Regions from separate parts of the Delftia sp. NA_296.1 genome, predicted to be linked through region 1. Evidence: predicted binding sites of a transcription regulator. Region 1 holds the regulator's gene; the other holds the start of a gene.
The links. Region 1 encodes FNR, which switches genes on or off when oxygen is low (the NO sensors DNR and NnrR bind a similar motif). Its sites were predicted from a motif close to TTGATNNNNATCAA; they were not measured.
Positions count from the first base shown of each region.

Region 2: the regulator FNR is predicted to act here: its motif matches at 3,570-3,583, upstream of ACUTR7_RS06195 (type IV pili methyl-accepting chemotaxis transducer N-terminal domain-containing protein).

Region 1 is NZ_JBQZGF010000003.1:178,918-186,757, reverse strand. Features, by position in the region: gene ACUTR7_RS08690 (HD-GYP domain-containing protein) at 1-420, opposite strand, end outside; gene ACUTR7_RS08685 (sulfite exporter TauE/SafE family protein) at 490-1,206, opposite strand; gene hemN (oxygen-independent coproporphyrinogen III oxidase) at 1,212-2,594, opposite strand; gene fnr (fumarate/nitrate reduction transcriptional regulator Fnr) at 2,757-3,476, shown strand; gene ACUTR7_RS08670 (hypothetical protein) at 3,558-3,845, opposite strand; gene ACUTR7_RS08665 (FixH family protein) at 4,025-4,339, opposite strand; gene ccoG (cytochrome c oxidase accessory protein CcoG) at 4,397-5,851, opposite strand; gene ccoP (cytochrome-c oxidase, cbb3-type subunit III) at 5,929-6,846, opposite strand; gene ACUTR7_RS08650 (cbb3-type cytochrome oxidase subunit 3) at 6,874-7,011, opposite strand; gene ccoO (cytochrome-c oxidase, cbb3-type subunit II) at 7,023-7,655, opposite strand; gene ccoN (cytochrome-c oxidase, cbb3-type subunit I) at 7,675-7,840, opposite strand, start outside.
Region 2 is NZ_JBQZGF010000002.1:380,727-388,566, forward strand. Features, by position in the region: gene ACUTR7_RS06180 (AAA family ATPase) at 1-317, shown strand, start outside; gene ACUTR7_RS06185 (retron system putative HNH endonuclease) at 320-910, shown strand; gene ACUTR7_RS06190 (response regulator) at 938-1,609, opposite strand; gene ACUTR7_RS06195 (type IV pili methyl-accepting chemotaxis transducer N-terminal domain-containing protein) at 1,638-3,536, opposite strand; gene ACUTR7_RS06200 (ChaN family lipoprotein) at 3,698-4,573, shown strand; gene ACUTR7_RS06205 (DUF3297 family protein) at 4,625-4,882, opposite strand; gene ACUTR7_RS06210 (DUF445 domain-containing protein) at 5,004-6,308, shown strand; gene ACUTR7_RS06215 (hypothetical protein) at 6,475-6,642, opposite strand; gene ACUTR7_RS06220 (ligand-gated channel protein) at 6,641-7,840, shown strand, end outside.

The DNA of each region.
Region 1 (7,840 bases):
CACATAGCCGCGCTCCACCTTCTGAAAGCGCGCATTGCAGTCCTCCAGCCGGCCGCGCCAGTCGGGCACGGACAGCAGCAGCGGTGCTGGCGCAGGTTCGGTGGGTGCAGGCTCGGGGGCCACCACGACGGGCGGCAGCTCCTGCGGCGGCGGGGTGCGCACCTCGGCGGGCCAGGTGTCGCTTTTGTGCGGGACACAGCGCACCACCTCCAGGCCCAGGGATTTCAGGGTCTGGATCTGTGCGCTGGAGGTGATCTTGAAGCTGCTGACCGGAAAGGGATGGTTCAGCCACCCAACATCGAGCTGGACAAACATGCCCGGACGGAGGTCTCGGATATCGATGAGGACGGAATGGTTCACGCGCGGCAACGGCCCCGAGGCTGAAGGAATCGGCAATATGTAAGCCGATGATTCGGGCATTATCTCCAGTTCTGAGGGCCTCGCAGCCAATCCGCGACCCCAGGTGCCAAGTCTGGCCTCAGCTGTTGCTCAACGGCACCAGAGGCTGGGCTTGTAGATCAGGTCCATCCACAGCGCCCATACGGCCACGCCCACCAGCATCAGGCCGGCCAGGCGCGTGCCCCATTCGGCGCGCAGGCCGTTCAGGCGCTGCCGGCCCAGCCGCCACAGCCAGGGGCCGGCCACCAGCCACAGCCCGCTGCCCACGCCAAAGGCCGCCATGGCCAGCGCGCCCTGCAACGGGCCGCCGCTGAGCGCGGCGACCAGCACGGCCGAATACAGCAGTCCGCAAGGCATGAGCGCCCAGGCATAGCCTGCCGCCAGCGTGCCGCCCGGCGCCGACACCCAGGGCTGCACGCGCCGCCAGGCAGCGCGGCCGGCAGACTCCAGCCAGGCGGGCTGGCGGGCCTGCACCATCATGGCCAGGCCCCAGGCCATCACGGCGACATGGGTCAGTGTCCAGAACGGCTGCAGCGCCGTGGTCTGGCTGGTGAGCCAGGACAGGCTCTCCATGGCCAGGGCCGAGGCAGCGCCCAGGCTGGCATAGCCGGCCAGACGGCCGCCGTGGAACAGCGCCGTGCGCAGCCACAGCCGGCTTTGCAATCCATGCACGGCCACCACCTGCGAGCCGCCGCCCTGCCCCGCCCCGCCCGTGACCACGCCGCAGGGCGCAGCGCACATGGCAAGGCAATGGGGCCCGCCGACGAGCCCCATGATCAAAGCGGTCCAGAGCAGCGACAACAGCATGGGGCCTAGATGATCCTCGAAAACCGCGCCCGGTTCTTGTCCGCCTGCAGATATCGGTCAAACAGCATGGCCACGCCGCGCACGAAGTACCAGCCCATGGGCGTGACCTGGAATCCCTCGTCGCTGATCTGCACCAGGCCCTTGACCTGCAGGTCCTCCAGGGCCGCCATCTCGGGCGCGAAGTACTCGCGAAAGCCCAGCAGCCAGGCCTGCTCCATGGGCTCGAACAGCACGGCGCCCTGGCACATGATGGCCATGATGACGGCGCGGCGCACCAGGTCGTCGCGCGACAGCGCCAGGCCCCGCACCACGGGCAGGTGGCTGGCGTCGATGGCGTCGTAGTACTCCTCCAGCGTCTTGGCGTTCTGGCTGTAGCTGGCGCCCACCTTGCCGATGGCCGACACGCCCAGCGCAATCAGGTCGCAGTCGGGCTGGGTGCTGTAGCCCTGGAAGTTGCGGTGCAGCCGGCCCTGGCGCTTGGCCACGGCCAGCGAGTCCTCCGGCAGGGCGAAGTGGTCCATGCCCACATAGACATAGCCACCGTCCATGAACGCGGCGATGGAACGCGACAGCATGGCCAGCTTGTCGGCCCCCTGGGGCAGATCCTCGGCCGCAATGCGCCGCTGCGGCTTGAAGCGCTCGGGCAGGTGGGCATAGGCATAGAGCGCGATGCGGTCGGGCCGCAGCGCGTTGACCTGGGCCAGCGTGCGCTCGAAGGATTCGGGCGTCTGCTTGGGCAGGCCGTAGATCAGGTCCACGTTGATGGAGGCAAAGCCCAGCTGCCGCGCGGCCGCCACCAGCTCGAACACCTGCTCTGCCGGCTGCACGCGGTGCACGGCGATCTGCACCTGCTCGTCGAAGTCCTGCACGCCGAAGCTCAGGCGGTTGAAGCCCAGCTCCTTGAGCACGGCCAGGCGCTCGACGCTGACGGTGCGCGGATCGACCTCGATGGAGTACTCGCCACCCGGCTCCAGCTTGAAATGCTCGCGCAACAGGCCCATCAGCGTGCGCAGCTCGTCGTCGGAGAAGAAGGTGGGCGTGCCGCCGCCCAGGTGCAGCTGGCTGACGGTCTGGCCCTTGCCGCAATGGGCCGTGTGCAAGGCCATCTCGCGCGCCAGGTAGTCCAGGTAGACGGCGGCGCGATCGTGGTGGCGCGTCACGATCTTGTTGCAGGCGCAGTAGTAGCAAAGCGACTCGCAAAAGGGCACGTGCACATACAGCGACAAAGGCATGGCACGCGCTGCGGTACTCGATTTGCGTTGTTGCAGCGCCAGGATATAGTCCTCTGCACCAAAGGCCTCGACAAAGCGGTCGGCGGTAGGGAACGAGGTGTATCGGGGCCCCGGTACGTCAAAGCGACGCAGCAGCTCTGGGGTGACAGCGGTCATGGGTTTTTTCCTCTAATACCTCGACTGTGCCGCAGCACATCGGTCATGTCCTTGACTCATATCAAGAGTTGTTTGAGGGACTGCTGCGACAATTTGATCCAACTCATCGCAATCCACGAGGTCACCGCCGGCACGCTGTGTGCCGCTGATGTTTATCACTCCATGAACCTTCAGACCATCAAAGCCTCCTGCTCCAACTGCAACCTGCGCGAACTGTGCATGCCCATGGGCCTGGATGCCGAGCAGATGCAGCGCATCGACGACATCGTGGCCACGCGCCGCAAGGTCAAGCGCGGAGGCCTGCTGTTTCGCAACGGCGAGACATTCACCTCGCTGTACGCCATCCGCACCGGCTTCTTCAAGACCTGCGTGGCCACCGAGGACGGACGCGACCAGGTCACAGGCTTTCAGATGGCCGGCGAGATCATCGGCCTGGACGGCATCGTCAACGACCACCACACCTGCGATGCCGTCGCGCTGGAAGACGCCGAAGTCTGCGTCATGCCCTTCGACAAGCTGGAAGACCTGTCGCGCGAGGTCACGGCCCTGCAAAACCATGTGCACAAGGTCATGAGCCGCGAGATCGTGCGCGAGCACGGCGTGATGCTGCTGCTGGGCAGCATGCGCGCCGAGGAGCGCCTGGCCGCCTTCGTGCTCAACCTGGTGCAGCGCCTGCATGCGCGGGGCTTTTCCAAGTCCGAACTGGTACTGCGCATGACGCGCGAGGAAATCGGCAGCTACCTGGGCCTGAAGCTGGAGACGGTGAGCCGCACCTTCTCCAAGTTCGCGGACGACAACATCATCGAGGTGCGCCAGCGCCATCTGCGCATCCTGGACACGGAGGCGCTCAAGCGCATCGTCAACAGCCAGCAGTGCCAGTGAGGCTGCAAGGGCAGTAAGCATTCATCCGCCAATGAACAAGGCCCGCTGTCGCGGGCCTTGTTCATTGCGGCGGGCTCTCGATCAGTCCCGCCCCAGCCCCTGCATGGCCAGGTCCGGGTCGGGCTCGGAGACCACGCCGTCATTGAGATCACGGGCCGAGCGGCCCAGCATGGTGGTCATCAGGCTGGAGAGCATGGTCACGCCCCAGAAGGCGAAGAAGGCCAGCGTGTAAATGCCCTGGCGCGACCAGCCCAGGTCGCCGAGCCAATGCAGCTCCAGCGGGTCCACAAAGGCAAAAACCAGCATCTCCATCACGGCGGCTGCCAGAAAGGCAGGCCAGGCAATCCACATCCAGCGTTGGGCCAACATCAGCGATCTCCTTGTGCTGTCGAGGGGTCGACTTCATTGTGCGCCGCGCCAACGCATGGCGCCAAGCCCCGCAGCGCCCTGCACGCCTGTAGGAAACCCTCACCCGTCGCGCATGCCGGAGATGCGATCCGCCATGCAAAAAGGCCGCGACTGCGGCCTCTTGCAGGGGTGCACGGCGATCAGCGGTCCGTGGGGTGATCGTGCGCGGGCGTGGCCGCATGGTTGCGGCCGGTGACGGCGGGCGCCATGCTCTTGGGCACTTCGCGCACGCCATCGGCACGCTCGTTGATCGTGATGCCGTTGCGGTAGTAGTCGGGATCGATCACGGGATCGGCGCCGTTGATGGCGATGATGGCCGTGATCACGGCAGCGACCACCACGGCCGCCGGGCCGGCCACCACCAGCCAGACATGGCCGAACTTCCACCAGGGCTTGCCGGCGTCGGGGTGCGAGGGAGCCTGCGCGGGCGCGGACACTGCGGGACTGGAAGACATGGGAAACCTCTTTCTTTCAGGCGGCAGGCGCGGACCGTGCCGCGCCTGCCAGGAACATCACCGGGGCACCAGGAAGACGGCCTTTTCGGACGCGCGTCCCGCGCCCGAATGCACGGCATCGATATCGAAGAATACGGTGTGCGAGCCCGGCTCGGCCGAACCGTAGGGAATCTGCAGGCGCGCCGCAATGCCGCGCGTCTCGGCCGGGCCGACCTCGACTTCCTGCTCGGACGCCAGCTCCAGCCCATCGAGGCCATGGGCGCTGATGCGGTAGCGCTGGGCCTGCTCGGTGGCATTCATGATCTGCAGGCGGTAGACATTCTCCAGCTTGCCGCCCGCCACGATGCGCGACAGCGAGGCGCGGTCGCGGATCACGTCCACCTTGACCGACTGGCGCAGCGCCAGGCTCACGATCATGGCCACGCTCAAGCCGATCAGCACGGCCGAGTAGATCAGCACGCGCGGACGGAAGATGCGGCGCAGCACCTGGGCACGCCGCCACAGGCCGGCCATGGCGTTCTGCGTGGTCAGGCGGATCAGGCCGCGCGGGTACTCCATCTTGTCCATGATGGAATTGCAGGCGTCTATGCACAGGCCGCAGCCAATGCATTCGTATTGCAGACCGTTGCGGATGTCGATGCCCACGGGGCAGACCTGCACGCACATCTTGCAGTCGATGCAGTCGCCCAGGCCCTGGGCCTTGTAGTCCACCTTCTTGGTGCGCGGTGCACGCGGCTCGCCCCGGCCCGTGTCGTAGCTGACGATCATGGTGTCCCGGTCGAACATGGCGCTCTGAAAGCGCGCATAGGGACACATGTACTTGCAGACCTGCTCGCGCATGTAGCCCGCGTTGCCATAGGTGGCAAAGCCGTAGAACAGCACCCAGAACATCTGCCAGCTGCCCTGCAGCGCCAGCAGCTCGCCGCCCAGCTCGCGGATGGGCACGAAGTAGCCCACGAAGGTGAAGCCGGTCCACAGCGCAATGGCGATCCACAGCAACTGCTTGAGCGACTTCTTCCAGGCCTTCTCGAAGGTCCAGCCGTTCTTGTCCAGCCGCATGCGCGCGCTGCGGTCGCCTTCGACCTTGCGCTCCACCCACATGAAGATCTCGGTGTAGACCGTCTGCGGGCACGAGAAGCCGCACCACAGGCGCCCGGCCACGGCCGTGAACAGGAACAATGCCAGCGCCGAGATGATCAGCAGGCCAGCCAGGTAGATGAAGTCCTGCGGGTACAGCACCAGCCCGAAGAGATAGAAGCGCCGCGTTCCGAGGTCGAACAGCACCATCTGGCGCTGGCCCCACTCCAGCCAGGGCAGGCCGTAGAAAACCAGTTGGGTGAGAAACACCAGGGCCCATCGCCAGCGTGCGAAGACACCGCTGATGGAGCGCGGGTAGACCTTCTTTTCCGACTCGAACATCGACACCAGCTCGCCCGGATCAGGCGTGGCCGGCGTGATCGGAATGACTTTGCGGGGAGGCTTCCCGGTGTCATCCCCGCTCTCGGGCTTCATGGTGGGTTCCTTTGTTTTTTTGAAATATCTGAAAACTCAAAACGCAAAAAGGCGGCGCCGCAGCGCCGCCCCTGTGCTTACTGACGGACTGCGCCGTCTTTGTGCGACATGCCCCAGACATAGGAAGCAAGCACCGCGATCTGCGCCTCGGTCAGCTTGTCCTTCTGGGCAGGCATCTCGTTGTGCTTGCCGTTGTTGATCATGGCCGTGATGGCGGCCTCGCCCCAGCCGTGCAGCCAGATGTCATCGGTCAGGTTGGGCGCGCCCAGAGCCTGGTTGCCCTTGCCGTCCATGCCGTGGCAGGCTGCGCAGGCCGTGAACTTGGACTTGCCCAGCGAGGCCTTGAGCGAGTCGTGCGGGCTGCCCGACAGGCTCAGCACATAGTGCGAGAGGTTGCGCACATCGTCGGGCGTGCCGACGGCAGCGGCCATGGGCGGCATGATGCCGATGCGGCCACCCGTGATGGTTTCCCTGATCTTCTCGGGCGTGCCGCCATGCAGCCAGTCGCCATCGGTCAGGTTGGGGAAGCTCTTGCCGCCGCGTGCATCCGAGCCGTGGCACTGTGCGCAGTTGTTCATGAACAGGCGCTCGCCGATGGCCATGGCCTGGGGATCCTTGGCCATGTCTTCGGTGCTCATGCTCGTGAACTTGGCGTACAGCGGCTCCAGGTCCGCGCGGGCCTTGGCCATCTCGTTTTCATAGGCGCCCAGCTGCGTCCAGCCCAGCTTGCCCGCGAACGAGCCCAGGCCCGGATAGGCCGCCAGGTAGGCGAAGCCGAACACCGAGGTGATGATGAACAGCCACATCCACCACTTGGGCATGGGGTTGTTCAGCTCGCGCAGGTCCTCGTCCCAGACGTGGCCCGTGGTGTTGTCGGCCGAGGGGACCACCTTCTTGCGTGCGGTGAGATACAGCAGCAGCAGGCAGCCGATGATGCCGCCCAGCGTGATCGCCGTGACATAGATCGACCAGAAGTTGTTTACGAAATCGCTCATGGGAAGTTCTCGTTCTGGTGGAGGGACTCAGTCTTGCTCGAACGGCAGCTGGGCGGCCTCGTCGAAACGGGCCTGGTTGCGGCGGGCGAACGCCCACCACCAGATGCCGATGAAGCAGGCCAGCGAGGCCAGCGTGGCCACGATGCGCATGGTGGTGATGTCCATGTCGCTCTCCTTTACTTGACCGAACGGCCCAGGACCTGCAGGTAGGCGATGACGGCGTCCATTTCCGTCTTGCCCTTGACCTGCTCGGCAGCGCCGCTGATTTCCTCGTCGCTGTAGGGCACGCCCACCTTGCGCAGCGCGCTCATGTGCTGGGCGACCACGGTGTCATCCACCTTGTTCTTTTCCAGCCAGGTGTAGGCAGGCATGTTGGACTCGGGCACCACGTCGCGCGGGTTGTTCAGGTGGATGCGATGCCATTCGTCGCTGTACTTGCCGCCCACGCGGTGCAGGTCGGGACCCGTGCGCTTGGAACCCCACTGGAAGGGGTGGTCATAGACGAACTCGCCAGCCACCGAGTAGTGGCCGTAGCGCATGGTCTCGGCGCGGAAGGGGCGGATCATCTGCGAGTGGCAGTTGTAGCAGCCCTCGCGCAGATAGACGTCGCGGCCCATCAGCTGCAGCGGCGTGTAGGGCTTGAGGCCCGCCACCGCTTCCGTGGTCGACTTCTGGAAGAACAGCGGAACGATTTCCACCATGCCGCCGACGGCGACCACCAGCAGGGTCAGCACGATCAGCAGGAAATTGTTGGTTTCCACCTTCTCGTGGGAAAAGCTCTTGGGAGCGCTATTGTTGTGATCGGACATGAGTAATGCTCCTAGACGCTCAGGCGTGGGCCACGACGGCAGGCACGGCCACCTTCACCGAACGGCCCGAGATCGCGGTCTTCCAGGTGTTCCACAGCATGACCAGCATGCCGCCCAGGTACAGCAGGCCACCGGCCACGCGGATCACGTAGAACGGATAGCTGGCCTTGACGCTTTCGACGAAG
Region 2 (7,840 bases), on a different contig from region 1:
CTTCGGTACGGCGCGAGAAGATCCGTATCCTGGAGCAGCACGAAGGCCGCCTGCGCGTGCGCACGCCTGACTTCAGCCCGCTGGCCCATGAATCGGGCGATGCGCTGGCCAAGATCATGGGAACCCACCGGGAGCCGCCGTTGCCACTGCAAGACGACATCCGCCAATACGAGCAGTTGGTGCGTGAAGGCCAGGAGCAGACCGAAGCCGCGCAGGCCCTGCGCGTCACCTTGCAGCAAGCAGGCTATCAATTCCATGAAAGCGATCTGGCCACCTGGCGCTTCCTCGCCGCGCGCAATACCGGCAGGGCGCATTGACCATGGTGGACCTGGAACATCGCGCCATTCCTACGGCGGCTCTCACGGCCTTCGTCGCGGCAACCCCACGCCCCACGGTCGCGGACTTCGACAGCCTGGCATTCCGCGCCGTCAAAGCGGCAGTCAAAGCCGACCTCAATCAGGACCAGGGAGGTCTGTGCGTCTATTGCGAAAGCGCTTTGGATGCAGAGGACGGGCAGGTGGAGCACATCAAACCCAAGGCGGGCCGCAACGCGCATCCGCACCTGTGTTTTACCTACACCAACTACGGCCATAGCTGCATCAACCACAAGACCTGTGGGCAGAAAAAGAAGAATGGTCTGCTGCCCATAGAACCCGGCCCTGGCTGCAATGCACAGTGGGCGCTGTCCACCGACGGAACCATCGAGCCTCGTCCAGGCTTGAATCGCAAACAGCGGCATCGCGTGACCCAGACCCGCGACATGCTGGGCCTGAACGCCGACTCCAATCTGGTGGATGAGCGCAGACGCTGGCTGGCGAACAGCATTGCCATCCTGCAGCAAGCGCCGGATGGCATTCAAGCCTTTTTGCAGTTGGCACCGTATCGCCACATGCTGGCAACGGCGCTGTAGCCGCCTGCGTTCTTTCTCTTGCAGCGCCTAATCCCGCTGCCGCTCCGACGCATACACCGCCGCCTGCACGCGCGAGCTCAGGCCCAGCTTGCGCAGGATGTGTTGCACATGGATCTTGACCGTGGTCTCGGCAATGTCCAGCGTGCGGGCGATTTCCTTGTTGCTGGCGCCCCGGGCGATCTGGACCAGCACCTCTTCCTCGCGCGGGGACAGCGGCGAGGCCGGGGCCTCGTCCGGCTCGGGCGCCTGGGGCTCGGGCGCGCCCTGGGACTGGAAGGCGGCCACCAGCTTGCCCATCATCTCGGGGCTGACCACGGGCTCGCCGCGCGCGGCGCGGCGCAGGGCCTCGGACAGCAGGTCGCCGTCGATGGTCTTGAGCAGATAGCCCTGGGCACCGTTGCGCAGCGCGGCCGCCAGGTCCTGGCCGTCCTCGCTCACGGTGAGCATGACGACGCGGCTGCCGGGCGATGCGGCCCGCAGGCCCGCGATGGCATCGACGCCCAGCACGCCGGGCAGGTGGTTGTCCAGCAGGATGACCTGGGGCGCCAGCGCGGGTACCAGGCGCAGGGCCTCGCCCGCGTCGCCGGCCTCGCCGACCACGCGCAGGCCTGCGTCCTGGGCGATGAGGGCGATCAGGCCGCGCCGGAACAGCGTGTGGTCGTCGATGACGAAGACGGAGATGGGGCTGGAGAAGGACATGGGGCGGTCTTTTTCTTGCGGGAGCGTGTCACGCGTTCGAGGGGAGGGCCTGCGCTGGCGCGCCGGCCGAGGCCGACGGCGGCAGCTCGATGAGCACGCGCGTGCCCTCGCCTGGGCGGGAGTGGACATGGACCAGCGCCTGCGCCAGCAGGGCGCGCTCGCGCATGATGCCCAGGCCCACATGCAGCGAGTCCGGCGCAACGGCGGCGGGGACGAAGCCGCAGCCGTCGTCGCAGACTTCGAAGCGCCAGGGGTGGCGCCCCACGCGCAGCTCCACATGCCTGGCACCCGCGTGCTTGCGCACGTTGGACAGCGCCTCCTGCACCATGTGCAGCACCTGGATCTGCACGTCGGGCGCCAGCGGCAGGCCCTGGCCCGACATGCTCAGCGAGGTGGCGATGCCCGTCTGGTGCTCGAACTTGGACAGCGTGGCGCGCAGCGCGGCCTCGATGTCCTCGGCGCTGGTGCGCGTGCGGAAATGCACCAGCAGCTCGCGCACGTCGGCATAGCATTCGCGCACGCCCACTTCCAGCTCGCCCAGGCTGCGGTCGCGCGCCTCGTCGCGGCCCTTGGCCACGGCGTCGCGCAGCAGCTGGGTCTGTATCTTGAGAAAGGCCAGCGACTGGGCAATGGAGTCATGCAGCTCGCGCGCGATCAGGCCGCGCTCCTCGGCCACGGCGGCTTCGCGCTCCAGCGCCGTGGCGCGCAGGCTTTCCATGGCGCTGGCCAGGTGGCGCGCCATGGCGGACAGCAGGTCGCGCATGTCGTCCGTGAGCACCACGGTGGAGCGAAAGAACAGGTTGACCTCGCCCAGCAGGCGCTGCTGCAGTTGCACGGGGATGCTGACCACGGTCTGGAAGCCGGCCTCGCGGCAGTGCGGCAGCTGCAGGTCGCTGGCCGGCGTGATGGGGATCACGCGCAGCCGCGCCTGCTCGCGCGGCTGGCCGCACAGGCAGGCGCCCGTGTGCAGGCAGTGCTCCTGCACCGACATGGACTGGGGCAGGCCGTCGCCGGCCAGCAGCACATAGCGCTCGTTGGCCTCGTCGGACCAGCGCACCGTGGCCGCATCGGCCTGGGCCGCCAGGCGGACCTGGCGCACAAAGCCTTCGGCCAGGGACTGCAGGCTGGCGGCCTCCGACGCCTGCACGCTGACTGCGTACAGCGCCTGCAGCTGCTGGTGCTGCACGTTGAGGCTGGCGGTCTTCTCGCGCACCTTGTCTTCCAGCTCGGCGTGAGAGCTTTGCAGCGACTGGGCCATGAGGTTGAAGCCGGCCGCCAGCTGGCCGAACTCGTCATCCACCTCCACGCTCATGCGCGTGTCCAGGTGTCCGCGGCGCATGCGCTCCAGCGCCGAGCGCAGCTGGCCCACGGGATGCAGCACCAGCCAGTAGCTCGTGGCCATGAAGCTCACGGCCGCGATGATGGCCAGCGCCATCAGACACATCTGAAACAGGTGCAGGATGGCCGTCCAGCGCGAGAGCCGGTCCTCGATGGCCTCGACAAAGCCGTCCACCTCGCGCACGAAGGCATCGGCGCTGCCCATGATGGCCTGCGCATCGACATGGTCCTCGGCCTGCCACTGCGTGCGCAGCGCACTCCAGTCGCCGCGTATGCGCTCGTAGCGCGCGCTGACCGCATCGCTCCAGGGCACGAACAGCGGCCGCGACATGTCGCCGCTGCGCAGCAGGTCCAGGCTGGCGTCGAACTGACGTGCGCGCTCCTGCCACTGCGCAGGCGCCTCGTTCTGGCGCGCCATGGCCATGCGCACCATGCTCATGCGCAGCCGCCCGGCCTCGTTCACCGCCGCCGCACCGCCTTCCAGCTGCCAGGCCACCCACAGCGTGAAACCGATCGATGCCACGGCCGCGAGCAGGCAGGCTGCGCCCATGAGCAGCAGCTTGGTCGAAAGCGAGGGCTTGCCATGCATGGTTGCACTGTAGCCACCGCACATTTGCGCGTCTTGACCTGAATCAAGCGCCGCCCGTTTGCGCCGTGCTCCCGCCCCGATTCCTAGGATCCTTTCAACTGCCCCCAACGCCCACAGGGCCTATGGCGTCCCCGGGCGAGGCCAGTGTTTAGCATGGGGCCATGCAAGTCCGCTCCATCCCCCGCCCCTTCATCCGCACCCCGCGCCTTGCCGGCCTGGCTGCGGCCGCATTGCTGGCGGCAGCCCTTGCCGGCTGCGCCAGCTCCTCCGCCCCGGCGCGGGACTGGACGCAGCAGTTGCAGCGCTGGTCCGACGCGCCCATCGTGCTGCTGGGCGAGCAGCACGATGCGGTCGCCCACCAGGCATGGCAGCAGGCCACGGTGGAGCAGTTGGCAAAACAGGAGCGCCTGGCCGCGCTGGTGATCGAGATGGCGCCGCGCACGGGCTCCACCGCGTCCCTGGCACGCGATGCCTCCGAGGACGCGGTGCAGCAGGCCCTGCAATGGCAGGACGCGGCCTGGCCCTGGCCGCGCTACCGCGGCGTGGTCATGGCCGCCGTGCGCGCGGGCGTGCCCGTGCTGGGGGGCAACCTGCCGCGCGCCGACATGAAGCAGGCCATGCGCAACGAAAACCTGGACACCCACCTGCCGCCCGAGGGCTGGCAGCGCCAGCTCGACGCCATCCGCGAAGGCCACTGCGGCCTGCTGCCCGACACCCAGCTGGCGCCCATGGCCCGCATCCAGCTGGCCCGCGATGCCAGCATGGCCGAGGTGGCCAGGGCCGCTGTCAAGCCCGGCAAGACCGTGCTGCTGGTGGCCGGACGCGGCCACGTGCTGCGCGGCGTGGGCATTCCCACCTGGCTGCCCGAGGCCGCAGGCGCCATGGTGGCCGTGGCGCAGGCGGGGGAGACATCGGTGGCGCAGGCCTCGGATGTGGATTGGCTGCAGAAGACGGATGCCCTGCCCGCCAAGGACCACTGCGCCGAGCTGCGGGAGAAGTTCAGGAATCCGCCGGCGCCGCGGGCCGATGCGAGCTGAAGCACGCTGATTCTTGAAGAGGTTGCGGCCGGCCTTGCGACCGGCCGGAAATCAGCGGTAGAAAGCTTCCACGGCGCCCTTGAGCTTGATCAGCAGGGGCTTTCCCTTGCGGTCCACCGTCTTGCCGGCCGGCACCTTGATCCATCCCTCGCTCACGCAGTATTCCTCCACATCGAAGCGCTCGTTGCCGTTGAAGCGGATGCCGATGTCGTGCTCGAACACGGCGGCCACATGGTGCGGGCTGCGCGGGTCGATGGACAGGTGGTCGGGCAGTGCGGGGCGATCGGCGGGTGCGTTGGCGTCGGTCATGGTCTTGTTCTCGCAAGAGGGTTCTGAAGAAAGCCGGTATTGTCCGCGCAATTCGCAGGCAGGCGCTGGCTGACAGGCTTTGGCGGCAGGCATCGTCATGCGGATGGCGGACGGGCGTCGTATGCTGCGCTCCATGCTGTCGCCAGAGCAACGTCAAACACTGAAGTCGGCCAAGCGCCTGCCGCTGGCGCTGCTGCTGTTCGTGGCGCTGGGCTTCGTGGCCTCGTCCGTGGCGGCGGGGCACTGGCAGCAGGTGCCGCTGTGGCTGGCCTGCATCAAGGCCGTGACCGAGGCCTCGCTGGTCGGCGCGCTGGCCGACTGGTTTGCGGTGTCGGCGCTGTTCCGGCGCATTCCGCTGCCCCTGGTCGGGCGCCATACGGCCATCATCCCGCGCAACAAGGACCGCATCGGCGAGAACCTGGCGAATTTCGTGCGCGACAAGTTCCTGGACGGCCCTTCGCTGGTGGCGCTGATCGAGCGCCATGATCCTGCGCGCGTGCTGGCCGGCTGGCTGACCACGCCGGCCAACAGCACCCTGCTGGGGCGGCAGGTGGCGCGGCTGGCGCTGGCGGCGCTGGAGATGGTGCAGGACCGGCAGGTGGAGCGCTTTCTGACACAGGCATTCAAGGCCTTGCTGGCCCAGGTGGACCTGCCCCGCGCGGCGGCGGATCTGTTGTCGGGGCTGACCAAGGACGGCCGCCACCAGGCCGTGCTGGACGATGTGCTGGCCCGCGTCAGCGGTGTGCTGCGCGAGGCCGAGACCCATGTGCTGATCGCCCAGACCATCGTGCTGTGGCTCAAGCGCGAGCATCCGCTCAAGGAAAAGATGCTGCCCACGGACTGGCTCAGCGAAAAGGGCGCCAGCGCCATTGCGGGCGCGCTCGACAGCCTACTGCAGGACATCGCCAGCAATCCCGAGCACCACATGCGCAAGGCCTTCGACGCCTCCGTGGACCGGCTGGTCACGCGGCTGCAGTCCGACCCCGCCATGTCCGAGCGCGCCGAGCGGCTGCGCCACTACCTGCTGCACGACGAGAAGCTGGCCGGCTACCTGCGTGCGCTGTGGCTGGGCCTGCGCGCCAAGCTGCAGGCGGACCTGGCCAACGAGCATTCGCAGGTGGCGCGCAAGACCGCCGCCATGGGCCGCTGGCTGGGCCAGTCGCTGGCGCACGACGAGGCGCTGCGCAGCTCCATGAACGAGCGCCTCAAGCGCTGGGCCCAGGCGCTGGCGCCCGATGTCTCGCAGTTCCTGGCCCAGCACATCGCCGATACCGTGCGGCGCTGGGATGCGCGCGAGCTGTCCGAGCTGATCGAGCTGCACATCGGCAAGGATCTGCAGTACATCCGCATCAACGGCACCGTGGTCGGCGGTGCCGTGGGCCTGCTGCTGTTCCTGGTCTCCAATGCGGGGCGGATGTGGTCCTGATCTTCGTATCAGGATGTTGCCTGCGGGCCACATCGGGCCAACTTTACAAAGCCGCCGTGCTCGCCGGAACGCCGTGAATCGTGCCGGGCGCTGCACGCGCCCGGGCACTGGCGGCCCTGCATGTCATTGATGAACAAGGCAACATTCAGCATTCTGAATGAATTGCTCACAGATCGGTCCGCTTGTAAAGAAAAACAGCAGCTGCGCTGCCGTCGGCCAGGCCGTTGTCGACGGGAAAATAAAATAAGAACGATTCGCACTCATCAAAAACAACAGAGCGGATGCGCACCCCGGTCGTTCGACCGTCCGTGATTCTTCTTGCGAGCTTTCCCATGCACAACTGCACAGCCCCCGCGGCGGGCCGTGGCTTTGCCCTGTCCGCCCTTTGCACCTCCCTGCGTGCTTCGTTTCCCTCCACCGCCGTTCCCCTGCGCCGCACCGCGCTGGGCGCCTGCCTGGGCCTGCTGGCCTCGGGCAGCGCGCTGGCCCAGGCAGCAGGCGGGGCCACGCTGGAAACCCTGGTCGTGACGGCCAGCGGCTTCGAGCAGGAGATCAGCCAGGCGCCGGCCTCGATCTCGGTGATCACGCGCCAGGAACTGGAGCAGGGCGCCTACCGCAACCTGCACGATGCCCTGCGCGATGTGCCCGGCGTGATCCTCACGCCCTCGGACAACAACTCCAACGACATCTCGTTGCGCGGCATGGGCGCCAACTACACCCTGATCCTGGTGGACGGCAAGCGCATGAGCACGCGCGAGACCCAGACCAACGGCAGCACCGGCACGGACCAGAGCTGGATTCCGCCGCTGGAGGCCATCGAGCGCATCGAGGTGGTGCGCGGCCCCATGTCCTCGCTGTACGGCTCGGACGCCATGGGCGGCGTGATCAACGTCATCACGCGCAAGGTGGCGAAGAACTGGCATGGCTCGGTGCGCGCCGACGCCACGCTGCAGGAGCGCTCCACCTCGGGCGATGCCTACCAGACCAACTTCTACCTGTCAGGCCCGATCAAGACCGACCTGCTGGGCCTGAGCCTGTATGGCAACTACAGCAAGCGCGACCAGGACCGCATCTACCAGGGCTACAACAAGAGCGACAACCGTTCGCTGAACCTGCGCCTGGCGCTGACCCCCAGCAAGGACCACGACCTGATCGCCGAGATCGGCACTTCGCGCCAGCACTTCGTTTCGTCGCCTGGCATGACCCTGCTGCCCACCGATGCGCCCAGCGACCGCAAGTTCGAGCGCGAGAACTACTCGCTGCAGCACAAGGGCCGCTGGGGCTGGGCTTCCTCCGACACCTATCTGCAGCGCGAGGAAACGCGCAACCTGTCGCGCGACATGACCATCAGGAACACGGTGTTCAACAGCAGCTGGGTAGCGCCGCTGGGCCGCCAGCACCTGCTGACCACGGGCGTGTACTACAACCAGCAGGACCTGCGCGACACGACGACCAATACGCTGCCGGGCTCGGCGCGCACCACGGCCGATCGCACGCAGTACGCCTGGTTCGCCGAGGACGAGTGGCGCCTG